2 regions of the Streptomyces sp. NPDC054783 genome follow, and region 2 is predicted to be linked to the other one. Evidence: predicted binding sites of a transcription regulator. Region 2 holds the regulator's gene; the other holds the start of a gene.
What was found. The regulator HrcA, encoded in region 2, represses chaperone genes, less so after heat shock. The targets are predictions, from matches to a motif close to TTNGCACTCNGNNNNNCNGAGTGCNAA.
Positions count from the first base shown of each region.

Region 1: groES (co-chaperone GroES) is a predicted target of HrcA. The motif match lies at 2,239-2,265, and genes of this name have one in related genera.

Region 1 covers NZ_JBSHAY010000009.1:111,991-119,572, reverse strand. Annotated here, with positions in the region: gene groL (chaperonin GroEL) at 37-1,662, opposite strand; gene groES (co-chaperone GroES) at 1,784-2,092, opposite strand; gene ACWGJ5_RS18280 (polysaccharide deacetylase family protein) at 2,456-3,313, opposite strand; gene ACWGJ5_RS18275 (polysaccharide deacetylase family protein) at 3,310-4,245, opposite strand; gene ACWGJ5_RS18270 (class I SAM-dependent methyltransferase) at 4,337-5,521, shown strand; gene ACWGJ5_RS18265 (RNA polymerase sigma factor) at 5,515-6,792, opposite strand; gene ACWGJ5_RS18260 (YciI family protein) at 6,835-7,191, opposite strand; gene ACWGJ5_RS18255 (LCP family protein) at 7,341-7,582, opposite strand, start outside.
Region 2 covers NZ_JBSHAY010000004.1:21,690-29,271, reverse strand. Annotated here, with positions in the region: gene ACWGJ5_RS09695 (16S rRNA (uracil(1498)-N(3))-methyltransferase) at 1-420, opposite strand, end outside; gene ACWGJ5_RS09690 (nitronate monooxygenase) at 417-1,535, opposite strand; gene dnaJ (molecular chaperone DnaJ) at 1,624-2,760, opposite strand; gene hrcA (heat-inducible transcriptional repressor HrcA) at 2,761-3,777, opposite strand; gene ACWGJ5_RS09675 (MBL fold metallo-hydrolase) at 3,950-4,672, shown strand; gene ACWGJ5_RS09670 (DUF3097 domain-containing protein) at 4,707-5,519, shown strand; gene ACWGJ5_RS09665 (Uma2 family endonuclease) at 5,497-6,087, opposite strand; gene hemW (radical SAM family heme chaperone HemW) at 6,192-7,424, opposite strand; gene ACWGJ5_RS09655 (SpoIIE family protein phosphatase) at 7,452-7,582, opposite strand, start outside.

The sequences.
Region 1 (7,582 bases), on a different contig from region 2:
CGCGGGAAACCGGGCCTTCGTGGTGAGCGTTCGGGCTCAGTGGGCGTGGCCGTGGCCGTGGCCCGCGGCGGCCGGCTCTTCCTCTTCCTTCTTCTCGACGACCAGGGTCTCGGTCGTGAGCAGCAGGGAGGCGATGGAGGCGGCGTTCTCCAGGGCGGAGCGGGTGACCTTCACCGGGTCGATGACGCCGGCCTTGACCAGGTCGCCGTACTCGCCGGTGGCGGCGTTGTAGCCCTGCCCCTTCTCCAGGTCCTTGACCTTGGAGACGATGACGTAGCCCTCCTGGCCGGCGTTCTCGCCGATCCAGCGCAGCGGCTCGACCACGGCGTTGCGGACGACCGCGACACCGGTGGCCTCGTCGCCGGTCTTGTCGAGGTTGCCCTCGAGGACCTTGGAGGCATGCACCAGGGCGGAGCCACCACCGGAGACGATGCCCTCCTCGACCGCGGCGCGGGTCGCGGAGATGGCGTCCTCCAGACGGTGCTTCTTCTCCTTCAGCTCCACCTCGGTGGCGGCGCCGACCTTGATCACGCACACGCCGCCGGCCAGCTTCGCGAGGCGCTCCTGGAGCTTCTCGCGGTCCCAGTCGGAGTCGGTGTTCTCGATCTCGGCCTTGATCTGGGCGACGCGGCCGGTGAGGTCCTCCTGCTTGCCGGCACCCTCGACGATCGTGGTGTCGTCCTTGGTGACGGTGATGCGGCGGGCGGAGCCGAGCACGTCGATGCCGACCTGGTCGAGCTTGAGGCCGACCTCCTCGGAGATGACGGTGGCGCCGGTGAGGATCGCCATGTCCTGCAGCATCGCCTTGCGGCGGTCGCCGAAGCCGGGGGCCTTCACCGCGACGGCGTTGAAGGTGCCGCGGATCTTGTTGACGACCAGGGTCGACAGGGCCTCGCCCTCGACGTCCTCGGCGATGATCAGCAGCGGCTTGGAGGCGCCGGCCTGGATGACCTTCTCCAGCAGCGGCAGCAGGTCCTGGATGGAGCTGATCTTGCCCTGGTTGATGAGGATGTACGGGTCGTCGAGGACGGCCTCCATGCGCTCCTGGTCCGTCACGAAGTACGGCGACAGGTAGCCCTTGTCGAAGGCCATGCCCTCGGTGAAGTCCAGCTCCAGACCGAAGGTGTTGGACTCCTCGACGGTGATGACACCGTCCTTGCCGACCTTGTCCATCGCCTCGGCGATGAGCTCGCCGACCTGCTGGTCCTGGGCGGACAGCGCGGCGACGGCGGCGATGTCGGACTTCTCGTCGATCGGGCGGGCCGAGGCGAGCAGCTCGTCGGAGACGGCCTTGACGGCGGCGTCGATGCCCTTCTTCAGGGCGGCCGGGGAGGCGCCGGCGGCGACGTTCTTCAGGCCCTCGCGCACCAGCGCCTGGGCGAGCACGGTGGCGGTGGTGGTGCCGTCACCCGCGATGTCGTTGGTCTTGGTCGCCACCTCCTTCACCAGCTGCGCACCGAGGTTCTCGTACGGGTCCTCGATCTCGACCTCGCGGGCGATCGTGACACCGTCGTTGGTGATGGTGGGGGCGCCGAACTTCTTGTCGATGACGACGTTGCGGCCCCTGGGGCCGATCGTCACCTTCACCGTGTCGGCCAGCTTGTTGACGCCGCGCTCGAGGGCGCGACGGGCGTCCTCGTCGAACTTCAGGATCTTCGCCATGACAGCGGGAGCCCTCTCGGAATCTATGGGTGGTAAGACAACTGCGCCCCGGGCGCCCGGCTTCTTTATCGGTCGCGGGGGCCAGGGGCGCAGCTCAGGAGCAAAAGAATGCTCGAGGTGACTACTTCTCGATGATCGCGAGCACGTCGCGAGCCGAGAGGACGAGGTACTCCTCGCCGTTGTACTTCACCTCGGTGCCGCCGTACTTGCTGTAGAGGACGACGTCGCCGACCTTGACGTCGAGCGGAAGGCGCTCGCCGTTCTCGAACCGGCCCGGGCCCACGGCGAGGACGGCGCCCTCCTGGGGCTTCTCCTTCGCGGTGTCCGGGATGACCAGGCCAGAGGCCGTGGTCTGCTCGGCGTCCAGCGGCTGGACCACGATGCGGTCCTCGAGCGGCTTGATGGCAACCTTGGAGCTGGCGGTCGTCACGATCCGACCTCCCCCTTCGGAGATCTCACGGGGTTAACTGTCTGAGGTGGCGACCAGGTCGATCCGTCGTCGCGGGTGCCGGACCTGCCCGTCGCTTTGTTGGCACTCTCCAGGGGGGAGTGCCAGAGCCGAGACTATGACCGCGATTAGCACTCGGTCAAGCGGAGTGCCAATGCCGTGCGGCGCGTCGGCCGAAGATCTGTCTCCCGGCTGCTTTCCGGTGGGCCTGTGTCGCCCCGCCGTCCTGGCGGGCTGCCGCCCCCAGACCCCCGCTGTCGGGCCTTCGGCCCTCGTCCTCGAACTCCCCCGGAGGGGGCATCCCCGGACGGGCTGACATGTGCCGGCCGGCACCGGAAAAGTGCTCTACAGATAGTCCTCCAGCCTCCCCACCGTCAGCCCCCTCTGCTGCACCCTCCGCAGCAGCCTCGCCGTGCGTTCCCGCCGGCTCGGGCCCGCCGTCTCGTCCGGGCCGACCAGGACGATGTCGCCGGGGCGGAGGTGGTGCTCGCCGTGGGTGTAGACGAGCTCGGTCGGGGTCATCGCGGCGCGCCAGAGGACGACCGTGGAGATGCCGCAGCGGGCCGCCGCGCGCAGGGTGTTGGTGTCGTACGCGCCGTACGGCGGGCGGAAGAGGCGGGGGTGCAGGCCGAGGCGCGCCCTGAGCCTGTCCTGCTGGCCGCAGATCTCGGCGCGCTGCCCGGCGTACGGCAGTCCGGCGAGCGCGCGGTGGTCGAGGGTGTGGTTCTCGATGCCGGCGCCGAGCCCGTGCAGGCGGGCGAAGTGGCCGTAGCCGGGGCCGGCGACGCTGTCGGTGAGGAACATGCTGACCGGCAGCCGGAGTTCGCGGACCATGGCGACGAAGCGGGGGTCCTTCTCGGCGCCGTCGTCGTAGGTGAGGAAGACGACCCGGTCGCGGGTGGGGACGTGGTCCAGGACGCGGGGCAGGGCACGGTCACCGGTCTGCGGGCCGAGCGGGAGGGCGCGGGCGGCGGGCTGCGGCGGGCGGGCGAGAGGCTCGGTCAGGCCCCAGCGGCGGTAGGTCTGGTCGGGGGCGGCCCCGTGCGGGCGTACCCCCTCGGCCGCCTTCTTGCCGAGGCGTTCGATGGGGTCGACGGACTGGGCGCAGCCGGTGAGGAGGAGGGCCGAGGCGAGGAGCGCGCCCGAGTACCGGCCCGGACGCCGCCCGCGGCCCGCTCTCCCGTGCCCCGCCCCCGGCCTCACAGGTAGTCCTCCAGGCGGGCCACGGCGTATCCCCCGCGCGTGACCTTGTTCAGGAAGCGGCGCATGTCGTCGATCATCGTGCCGTTCCAGTCGGAGCGGCCGCGGAAGTGGGTGAGGACGATGTCGCCGCGGCGCATCTTCTGGTCGTCCTCGCGGTACTCCCAGTGGTCGACGTAGACCTCCTCGTTCCAGATCGGCGCGTACTTGATGCCGCAGGCCTTGGCGGCGCGCAGGGTGTCCTGGTCGTAGTTGCCGTAAGGGGGCCGGAAGACCGTCGGGCGCCTGCCGAACTGCTTGTTCATGATGTCCTGCATGCCGCAGATCTCGTCCTTCTGGTCCTCGTAGGACAAACCCGGCAGGTAGGGGTGGTGCAGGGTGTGGTTGTTGAGGGTGTGGCCGTAGGACTGCATCGCGCGGAAGTAGCCGTAGTCGTCCTTGACCAGGTAGTTGCTGAGGAAGGCGGTGTAGGGGATCTTCAGGTCCTGCATCATCCGCAGGAACTTCGGGTCCTTCTCCGAGCCGTCGTCGATGGTGAGGAAGACGATCTTCTTCTTGGTGGGGATCGTGGTGAAGACCGGGGGCAGGTCCCAGTCCTCCTGGTGGTCGACCTCGAAACCGGCCCGGGCGGTGATCTCCGGTTTGGTCCTGGGCGGCGGGGGCGGCGTCAGCGGCACCCGGGCCAGGCCCCAGCGCCTGGCGGCGGCGACCAGGCGGGCGTGTTCGGCGGCCCGGCGGGCATGTTCGGCGGCCTGGCGGTCCTGGGGGCTCAGGACATGCGCGGGGCCGCCCTGGGCGGGGACGGGGCGAGTCGTGTCGGTGGAGCCTGCGCAGCTGGACAAAAGTGTGGACCAGGCCAGCGCGGCGGCTCCGCAGCCGAGGGTGAGACGCCCACGACGAGACCGATTTTTATCGTTTTGTACGACTACTCGCATAGTGCCGGATCCTCCCAGGGCAGGACCCGGAGCCCGGGCCGACACCGCCGCCGGAAGGCGCACGATCCACCGACTGGCCCACAATGACCCGGTGAACGACCTCGCTCTCCTCCTCACCCCCGAAGGCCGTGCCCTCCTCGACGAGGTCCGCGACACCGCCCCGGCCGACGAACTCGCCGTCGCCACCCGGTTGCGCCGCGACCACCCCGCCGAGCTGGTGTCGGCCGCGCTCGGCCAGGCCCGGCTGCGGCAGCGGGCGGCGGCGAAGTTCGGGGCGGCGGACGCGGGGCGGATGTTCTTCACGCCGAACGGGGTCGAGCAGTCGACCCGGACGAGTGTGGCGACGTACCGCGCGGAGCGGCTCAGGGGTCTCGGCGTGACCTCCGTGGCCGACCTGTGCTGCGGGATCGGCGGCGACGCGATCGCGTTCGCCCGGGCGGGGATCCGGGTCCTGGCCGTGGACCGCGATCCGGTGACCGCCTCCGTGGCGCGGGCGAACACCGAGGCGCTGGGGCTGGGCGAGCTGATCGAGGTGCGCGAGGCGGACGTCACCGAGGTGGACACGGGCGGCTACGACGCCGTGTTCGTGGACCCTGCCCGGCGCGGCGGGCGTGGCCGCATCTTCGACCCGGAGGCGTACTCGCCGCCCCTGTCCTGGGCTGTCGAGGCCGCCCGTACGGCACCCCGCGCGGCGCTGAAGGTGGCGCCCGGCATTCCGCACGAGGCCGTGCCCGCCGACGCCGAGGCCGAGTGGATCTCGGACGGCGGCGACGTGAAGGAGGCCGTGGTGTGGTTCGGCACCGAGCCGGGAGCGGTGCGTGCCACCCTGCTGCCCGGGCCGCGCACCCTCCTCGGCGAGGGGCTGCCCGACCCGGAGGTCCGGCCGGTGGGACACTACCTGTACGAGCCCGACGGCGCCGTGATCCGCGCCCATCTGGTCGCCGAGGTGGCGCAGCAGCTGGACGGCGGCCTGATCGACCCCACCATCGCCTACGTCACCGCCGACGAAGCGCGCCCCACCCCGTACGCCTCCGCCTACGAGATCACCGACCGACTCCCCTTCAACGTCAAGAAGTTGAAGGCCCTGCTGCGAGAGCGCGAGGTCGGCACGCTGACCGTGAAGAAGCGCGGGTCGGCCGTCGAGCCGGAGGAACTGCGCAGGAAGGTCAAGCCGCAGGGGCCGAACGCGGCGACGGTGTTCCTCACGCGGGTCGCGGGCGCACCGGCCATGCTGATCGGGGCCCCCGTGACACCGCGCCACCTGAACCCTCAGTGATCAGCGAGAGAACGGATTCTCGTCAGCAACAGCTGCCGCTCGCGTTCGTTGCGGGCCAGGCCGGCCGCTCGTGCCAGCTCCGTGCGGGCCTCCGCGGTACGGCCGAGGCGGGCGAGCAGGTCGCCGCGGACGCTGGGCAGCAGGTGGTAGTCGCGCAGGGCGGGTTCGGCGGTCAGGGCGTCCACCAGCTTCAGGCCCTCGGCCGGGCCGTCGGCCATCGACACGGCGACCGCGCGGTTCAGCTCGACCACCGGGGACGGGGCACAGGCGGCCAGCAGGCCGTACAGGGTGGCGATGGCACGCCAGTCGGTCTCCTCGTAGCGGTGGGCGTGCGCGTGGCACGCGGCGATGGCCGCCTGGAGGGCGTACGGGCCCGGGGCGCCGGTCGCCGTGGCGCCGGCCCGGTCCAGGGCGCGGATGCCGCGGGCGATGAGCATGCGGTTCCAGCGGCGGCGGTTCTGGTCCTTCAGCAGCACCGGCTCGCCGCCTGGACCGGTACGGGCGGCCGTGCGGGACGCCTGGAACTCCAGCAGCGCGGTCAGGCCGTGCACCTCCGGCTCCTTGGGCATCAGCGCGGACAGGACGCGGGCCAGGCGCAGCGCGTCCTCGCACAGGCCGGGGCGGAGCAGGTCGTCGCCGGCGGTGGCCGCGTACCCCTCGTTGAAGATCAGGTAGATGACGTCCAGGACGGAGCCGAGGCGGGCCTCGCGGTCGGGGCCGTAGGGCACCTCGAAGGCGACGTTCTGCTTCGCCAGGGTGCGTTTGGCGCGGACGATGCGCTGGGCGATCGTCGGCTCCGGGACGAGGTAGGCGCGGGCGATCTCGGCCGTGCTCAGGCCGCCGAGCAGGCGCAGGGTGAGCGCGGTGCGGGCCTCGGGCGACAACACCGGGTGGCAGGCGGTGAAGACGAGCCGGAGCAGGTCGTCGTCGATGTCGTCCGGGTCGGCGGGCCCGTCGTACGACGGCGGGGCCGACCGCGAGAGGTCCCTGCCGATCTCCTGCAGCTTGCGGGCGTAGGCCTCGCGGCGCCGGATCAGGTCGACGGCGCGGTGCCGGGCGGTCGCCATGAGCCAGGCGCCGGGGTTGCCGGGCACGCCGTCGCGGGGCCATTGCTCCAGGGCGGCGACCAGCGCGTCCTGCGCCAGCTCCTCGGCGATGCCGACGTCCCGGACGATCCGCGCGACGCCGGCGATGACCCGGGGTGACTCCAGACGGAAGACGGTCTCGATCGTGTGCGCGGCGGTGGGCGCCGCGGTGGGCTGTGGTTCCACAGCCCACCATGCAACACCGCCGTACGGCACGGCGCCAGGCACTCAGCCCTCGGCGATCTCCCGCACCTCACACGTCACGGTCCAGAAGTCCTCGTGGACCTGCAGGAACCGCTTGGCCCACTCCAGGGCCTCGGCCTTGTCCTTGCACTGCATGAGGGCGTAGCCGCCGATGGCCTCCTTGGTCTCGGTGAACGGCCCGTCGGTGACGGAGATCCTGCCGCCCTCCCAGCGCACCCGGGTGCCCTCGGCGGACGGGGTGAGCCCGGCGGTGTCGAGCATGACGCCGGCCTTGGTGACCTCCTCGATCAGCTCGCCCATCCGCTGCATCAGCTCGGGGCTGGGGCCCTCGGCAGGGGCGGAGGACTCGTCGATGCGCACGAGCGACAGGTAGCGGGGCATTGTGACTCCTTCGGTCGGGCGGCGGGGTCCGTCCCCCGCCGCTCACCCATGCGTCGAACGGGAGACACCCGGATCGACACGCTCACCGAAGATTTTTCCGGCGGATTTCTCCGGCGGGTTTCTCCGCTCTTCGTCAGGGCCGTGCCGGCTCAGCGCAGGGACGTCCACAGCTCGGTCGCCGCCGGCTCCTTCGCGATCACGCGGTTGGGGTCGGAGGGGGCGGTGACGACCGGCATCATCACCGTCGTCACATGGTCGGCCGTGAGGCCCTTCAGGCTCTGGCCGAGCCGCATCAGCTCGCTCAGGGAGTCCAGGCCGGTGTCGGTGGTGAGGCTCGCGGTGACCGCGTCGGCGACCCGGTACAGCCTGGCGGGGTCGGGGTCGGTGAGCA
Region 2 (7,582 bases):
GGCCTCGCGCGCGGTGGCCCGCCACTTGGCGAGCGCCTTGTGACCCCGCTCGCCCTTCCACTGGGTGATACAGCGGGCGGCCTGCCAGGGCACGATCGCGTCGACGCCGGTCTCCGTCATCGTCTCCACGGCGAGTTCGCCCCGGTCGCCCTTGGGGAGCGCCTGTACGACGGTGATACGGGGGCTGGGCTCGGGCTCCACCGGGAATTCGTGAGGCTCCACCACCAGGTGGTCCTTGCCCGACACACCGACGATCACCCCGGCCGCGCCCCGGCCCTTGCCGTCGGTCAGCACCACCTGCTCACCGGGCTGCAGCCGCCGTACGGAGACCGCGTGCCGCCCCTCGGGGCCCGTGACGTCGACGACCGAGCCGGGACCCACGCCCTCCAGCGAGTCCACGACGAACACCGGCGCGGTCATCGCAGGCCCACCTTGGCCGACAACGCTGTCCGGGCGGCGTCGAGTTCGGCGGCCAGCACCCCCACGAGCTCCCCGGCGGGCAGCTCCCGGGCCAGCCGGTGCCCCTGCCCGGCCCACAGCGCCATGCCCTGCGCGTCCCCGGCCTTGGCGGCGGCCTTGCGCAGCGGCGAGGTGAGGTGGTGGATCTCCGGGTAGGCGGCGGGGGCGTACGGGCCGTGCTCGCGCAGGAAACGGTTGACCAGGCCGCGCGCGGGGCGGCCGGAGAACGCGCGGGTCAACTCCGTGCGCGCGAACAGGGGGTTGGTCAGCGCCTGCTTGTGCACGGCCTGGGCGCCGGACTCGGGGGTGACGAGGAAGGCGGTGCCGAGCTGGGCCGCGCTCGCACCGGCCGCGAGGACGGCGGCGATCTGGCTGCCGCGCATGATGCCGCCCGCCGCGACGACCGGGATGCCCACGGCCTCACGGATCTGCGCGACCAGCGACAGCAGTCCGATGCCGGCGCCGTCGTTCTCGGGGAGGTCCCGGTGGGTGCCCTGGTGGCCGCCCGCCTCCACGCCCTGCGCGATCACCGCGTCCGCCCCGGCCCGCTCGACGGCGCGGGCCTCCTCCGCGGTGGTGGCGGTGACCAGAGTGACGGTTCCGGCACGGCGGAAGGAGTCGAGGACGTCCCGGCTCGGCACGCCGAAGTGGAAGGAGACCACGGGCACCGGGTTGTCGAGGAGTACGGCGAGCTTGGCGTCGTAACCGTCGTCCCGGCCGCTGTCCGGGTCTCCCAGCTCGGTCTCGTACCAGGCGGCCTCGCCGGCGAGCTGATGGGCGTAGACCTCGACGGCGCCGGAAGGGGGCGCGGCGTGAGCCGCTCCAGTGGAGCCGGTGCTTGCACCGGGATACTCGGGCTGGGGCATGAACACGTTCACGCCGAAGGGGCGGCCGGTGAGCCCCCGCAACTGCTTGATCTCCTGGTACATGCCGTCGGCGGTCTTGTACCCGGCGGCGAGAAAGCCGAGACCACCGGCCTCGGAGACGGCGGCTGCGAGCTGCGGGAGGGAGACACCGCCCGCCATGGGCGCCTGCACGATCGGGTGGGGGAAGAGATCGGTCAGCGGGGAGGACATGACCGCATGTTGTCACGTCCTCCGTACAAGTCCGAATCCGGGCTTCCCCCGGCATAGGCCGGGGGCAACCCCACGATCAACAGCGTTCTCAGCGCCCGTTGAACGCGTCCTTCAACCGCGAGAACAGCCCCTGCTGCCCGGGCTGGAACTGCCCCTGCGGACGCTCCTCGCCGCGCAGCTTGGCCAGCTCGCGCAGCAGCCGCTCCTGCTCCGGGTCCAGCTTGGTCGGGGTCTGCACCTCGACGTGCACGATCAGGTCACCCCGGCCGCCGCCGCGCAGATGCGTGACACCGCGGTTGTGCAGCGGGATCGACTGGCCGGACTGGGTGCCGGGCCGGATGTCGACCTCCTCCATGCCGTCCAGGGTCTCCAGCGGCACCTTGGTGCCGAGGGAGGCCGCGGTCATCGGGATCGTCACCGTGCAGTGCAGGTCGTCACCGCGCCGCTGGAAGGTCGAGTGCGGCAGCTCGTGGATCTCGACGTACAGGTCACCGGCCGGACCGCCGCCCGGCCCGACCTCGCCCTCACCGGCGAGCTGGATCCGCGTGCCGTTGTCGACACCGGCCGGGATCTTCACGGTCAGGGTCCGCCGCGAGCGGACCCGGCCGTCGCCGGCGCACTCCGGGCAGGGGGTCGGCACGACGGTGCCGAAGCCCTGGCACTGGGGGCAGGGCCGGGAGGTCATGACCTGGCCCAGGAAGGACCGGGTGACCTGCGAGACCTCACCGCGGCCCCGGCACATGTCACACGTCTGGGCCGTCGTACCGGGCGCCGCGCCCTCACCGTTGCAGGTGTTGCAGACGACCGCGGTGTCGACCTGGATGTCCTTGGTGGTCCCGAAGGCCGCCTCGTCCAGCTCGACCTCGATGCGGATCATCGCGTCCTGGCCGCGCCGGGTGCGCGAGCGCGGCCCGCGCTGCGACGCCGTACCGAAGAACGCGTCCATGATGTCGGAGAAGTTGCCGAAGCCACCGGCCCCGAAGCCGCCCGCGCCCGCGCCGCCGCTCTGCGAGAGCGGGTCGCCGCCGAGGTCGTAGACCTGCTTCTTCTGCGGGTCCGACAGCACCTCGTAAGCGGCGTTGATCTCCTTGAACCGCTCCTGGGTCTTCGGATCGGGGTTGACGTCCGGGTGCAGCTCGCGCGCGAGCCGGCGGAACGCCTTCTTGATCTCATCCTGCGAAGCGTCGCGGCGCACGCCGAGAACGGCGTAGTAGTCCGTGGCCACTTACGACTCCGCCAGGATCTGTCCGACGTACCGTGCCACTGCGCGTACCGCTCCCATCGTTCCCGGATAGTCCATGCGGGTCGGTCCGACCACGCCGAGCTTGGCAACCGCCTCGCCGCCCGAACCGTAGCCGACCGACACCACGGAGGTGGAGTTGAGTCCCTCATGGGCGTTCTCGTGCCCGATACGCACCATCACGCCCGGATCCTTGGCCTCGCCGAGGAGCTTGAGGAGCACGACATGCTCCTCAAGGGCCTCCAGGACGGGCCGGATCGTGAGGGGAAAGTCATGTCCGAAGCGGGTGAGATTGGCGGTGCCGCCGATCATCAGCCGCTCCTCGTTCTCCTCGACCAGTGTCTCCAGGAGAGTGGAGAGCACCGTGGAGACCGTACCGCGGTCCTCGGGCTCGAAGGCGTCCGGCAGGTCCTCGACCAGCTTCGGCACGTCCGTGAACCGGCGGCCCGCGACCCGGCTGTTCAGCCGCGCGCGCAGGTCGGCGAGGGAACTCTCGCCGAAGGGCGCCGGGCAGTCGACCATCCGCTGCTCGACCCGGCCGGTGTCCGTGATCAGCACGAGCATCACGCGCGCGGGGGCGAGCGAGAGCAGCTCCACGTGCCGCACGGTGGACCGGGTCAGGGACGGGTACTGCACGACGGCGACCTGCCGGGTGAGCTGCGCGAGCAGCCGTACCGTACGGGCCACGACGTCGTCGAGGTCGACGGCGCCCTCCAGGAAGTTCTGGATCGCCCGCCGCTCGGGCGCGGTCATCGGCTTGACGCCCGCCAGCTTGTCCACGAACAGCCGGTAGCCCTTGTCCGTGGGGATGCGCCCCGCGCTGGTGTGCGGCTGCGCGATGAACCCCTCGTCCTCCAGGGCCGCCATGTCGTTACGGACCGTCGCCGGGGACACGCCGAGGTTGTGCCGCTCGGTCAGGGCCTTCGACCCGACCGGCTCCTCGGTGCCGACGTAGTCCTGGACGATGGCGCGCAGCACCTGCAGCCTGCGTTCACTCAGCATCCGCGCGCACCTCCAGCACGTCGTCCCCTCGGTTCCAATCGGTCCTGCGGTTCGTCCGCCTGGCACTCTTCGCATGCGAGTGCCAGCGTTCCCCGGCCCAGTGTACGGCTGTCGGGTACACCGAGGGCAAGGTCGGTGCGGTCCCGGCGGCTTATGCGGCTAGCGTCGCGGTATGACGGTGACTTGGGAAGAGCTGGGGTGGGAGCGACTGGCCGCGGGGGTCGGCCGGTGCCGGCTGCCCGGCTGGGACTGCACGGCCGGACTGGTCCTCGGAGAGGGTACGGCGCTGGTGGTGGACGCCGGCTCGAGCCTGGCAGAAGGCGCGCGGCTGCGGGCTCAGGCCGAGCGACTCGCCGACGGCCGTGTGACCCATCTCGCGCTCACCCACCCGCACTTCGACCATGTCCTCGGGGCGGCGGCGATGGTGGGCGCGGAGGTGTACGGGGCGGTGGGCCTGGACGCGGTCTTCGCGTACGAGCGGGAGGAGCTGCGCCTGGACGCGGTCAGAAACGGGTTGCCGGTCGCCGACGCCGACGAGGCGGTGGACACGCTGGCCCCGCCCCGGCATCTGGTCTCCGGCGAGTGGACGCTGGACCTCGGGGGCGGCCGGCAGGCGTTGCTGGCGAACGTGGGGCCCGGCCACACCGCGCACGATCTGGCCGTGCTGGTCCCGGGGGATCCGGAGGTGGTCTTCTGCGGCGACCTGGTCGAGGAGTCCGGCGAGCCCCAGGCGGGCCCGGACGCGGTCCCGTCCCGCTGGCCGGACGCCCTGGCCCGGCTGCTCGCGTTGGGCGGCGAGGACGCGCTGTACGTGCCCGGTCACGGAGCGGTGGTGGACGCGGCGTTCGTCCGCCGTCAACGCGACGAGCTGGCGGCCCGTTTCGGCGTGTCGTGAGCGCGGCCGTACGGCTTCTCCTATCGTCACTCGAATGCGCCAGTACTCCGCCGACCTGACCCCGCCGTGGAAGAAGCCGAAGCCCGTGCAGGAGGTACCGGCGGAGCCGGGTCTGGTGGTGGAGGAGCCCGGCACCGGGTTCTGCGGGGCGGTGATCCGCTGCGAGGCGGGCACGGTGACGCTGGAGGACCGCTTCGGCAAGCACCGGGTGTTCCCGCTGGAGCCACGGGGTTTTCTGCTGGAGGGGCGGGTGGTGACGCTGGTGAGGCCTTCCGCCGGTCCGGTACGGCCCACCCGAACCGCATCCGGGTCGGTCTCCGTCCCCGGTGCCCGCGCCCGCGTGGCCCGCGCCGGCCGCATCTACGTCGAGGGCCGGCACGACGCCGAACTGGTCGAGAAGGTGTGGGGCGACGACCTGCGCATCGAGGGCGTGGTGGTGGAGTACCTGGAGGGCGTGGACGACCTGCCGTCGATCGTCGCCTCCTTCACCCCGGGCCCGGACGCCCGCCTCGGTGTCCTGGTGGACCACTTGGTGCCGGGCACGAAGGAGTGGCGGATCGCGGAGTCGGTGAGAAGCGAACACGCGCTGGTGGTGGGCCACCCGTACATCGACATCTGGGAGGCCGTGAAGCCGGCCGCGCTGGGGATCGAGGCGTGGCCGAAGGTGCCGCGCGGCCAGGACTGGAAGACGGGCGTGTGCCGGGCGCTGGGCTGGCCCTCGGAGAACACCGGCGCGGTGTGGCAGGCGATCCTGAAGCGGGTGGGGTCCTACAAGGACCTTGAGCCGCAGTTGCTGGGGCGGGTGGAGGAACTGATCGACTTCGTCACGGGTAGCGGTGGGGCCTGACGTCGGGGAACGTTCCGAACTCGGTGGTGTCCACTTCGAGTCCCAGAACCTCCACCGGGACTGGATCGCCGAATTTGATGATCTCCTGGCTCAGGTAATCGGCGTCCTCGCCCTGGCCCGCAGGCTTCGTCAGCAAGACGCAGTGCGCCATGATCGGGTCCAGGATGAGGTAGGCGGGGATCTTTCCTGCCGCGTAGATGGAGCGCTTGACCACGTAGTCCTGATGAATGCTGGACTTGGATACGACCTCCATGACCATCGTGACCAGCTTGGAGGGCAGCAGACGGCCCGAATCGGGTAGCGCGTCTCGCGCCACGACCACCAGGTCCGGTACTGGCTCGCTGGCCTCGTCCAGGATGTCCACGTCCTGAGTCTGAAGGCGAGACCACCGCTGGCGCGGGATCTGGTCCTGTACATCGGAAACGATCATGTTGTGCACGATGTCAGGGCCGGCCATCATCACGATTACCCCCCGGAGAAGCTCCATCTTGACGCCCTCAGGAGGCTCAAGTTCCTCGAAGATCTTCACCATGCCGGTGGTCATCGGTCGGTCGTCCACAGCGGTCATCTCCGCAGCCCTCCGGTTTCCGCCACCGTGCAATTACGGCGGCAGCCTACGAACCAGGTTAGGGATCGAACCGGCGTTACGGAGGGATTCACTCACGGGAGTGATCAGTCCACCAGGTCCCGCACCACCGCGTCCGCCAGCAACCGCCCGCGCAGCGTCAGCACGGCCCGCCCCGCCTCGTACGGCCCTTCCTGAAGGAGCCCCTCCCCCAGCGCCCGCCGGGAAGCCGCAAGCCCCTCCTCCTTCAGCAAGGACAGCGGCACCCCCTCCCGCAGCCGCAGCTCCAGCAGGATCCGCTCCACGCGCCGGTCCTCGTCCGACAGCAGCTCACGCCCGGCCCCAGGCGACTTCCCCGATGCCAGCGCCGCCGCGTACGCCCCCGGATGCTTGACGTTCCACCAGCGCACCCCGCCCACGTGCGAGTGCGCCCCGGGACCCGCGCCCCACCAGTCGGCGCCGCGCCAGTACAGCTCGTTGTGCAGGCAGCGGCCCGCCTCCGAAGTGGCCCAGTTGGACACCTCGTACCAGTCGAAGCCCGCCCCGGACAGCACCTGCTCGGCGATCAGATAGCGGTCCGCGTGCACGTCGTCGTCGGTCATCGGGACCTCGCCCCGGCGGATCCGGCGGGCCAGCTGCGTGCCCTCCTCGACGATGAGCGCGTAGGCGCTGATGTGGTCCGGGCCCGCCCCGATCGCCGCGTCCAGCGAGGCCCGCCAGTCGTCGTCGCTCTCGCCCGGGGTGCCGTAGATCAGGTCCAGGTTCACGTGCTCGAAGCCCGCCGCCCTCGCCTCGGCCACGCACGCCTCGGGACGCCCGGGAGTGTGCGTGCGGTCGAGCACGCGCAGCACGTGCTGCCGCGCGCTCTGCATGCCGAAGGAGATCCGGTTGAAGCCGCCCTCCCGGAGGGTGGCCAGGTACGCCGGATCGACCGACTCCGGGTTCGCCTCCGTCGTGATCTCCGCGTCCGGCGCCAGCCCGAACTCGTCGCGGATGGCCGCCAGCATCCGTACGAGATCGTCCGCGGCCAGCAGTGTCGGCGTACCGCCCCCGACGAAGACCGTGCGGACCTGGCGCGGGTCGTCGCCGAGCACCTTCCGGGCGAGCCGGATCTCGTCGGTCAGCGTGTCAGCGTAGTTGTCGCGGGAGGCCAGCACTCCGCCCGTGCCGCGCAGCTCGGTCGCGGTGTAGGTGTTGAAGTCGCAGTAGCCGCAGCGGGTCGCGCAGTAGGGGACGTGCAGGTAGAAGCCGAGGGGGCGGTCGGCGGCCCCGGCGAGCGCGTGCGCGGGCAGCGCGCCGTCGGCGGGGACGGGCTCGCCGTCGGGGAGAGCGGAAGGCATGCCTTCCATTGTCCAGCACGGGCGCCGTTACTCCGCCTGCAGCACCAGCAGGGCGAGGTCGTCCTCGAGCGGGCCCCCGCCGAAGTCGTCCACCAGGCGGCGGATCCTTTCCGCGATCAGTTCGGCACTGAGGCCGGCGCAGCCGGACAGGGCGCGGG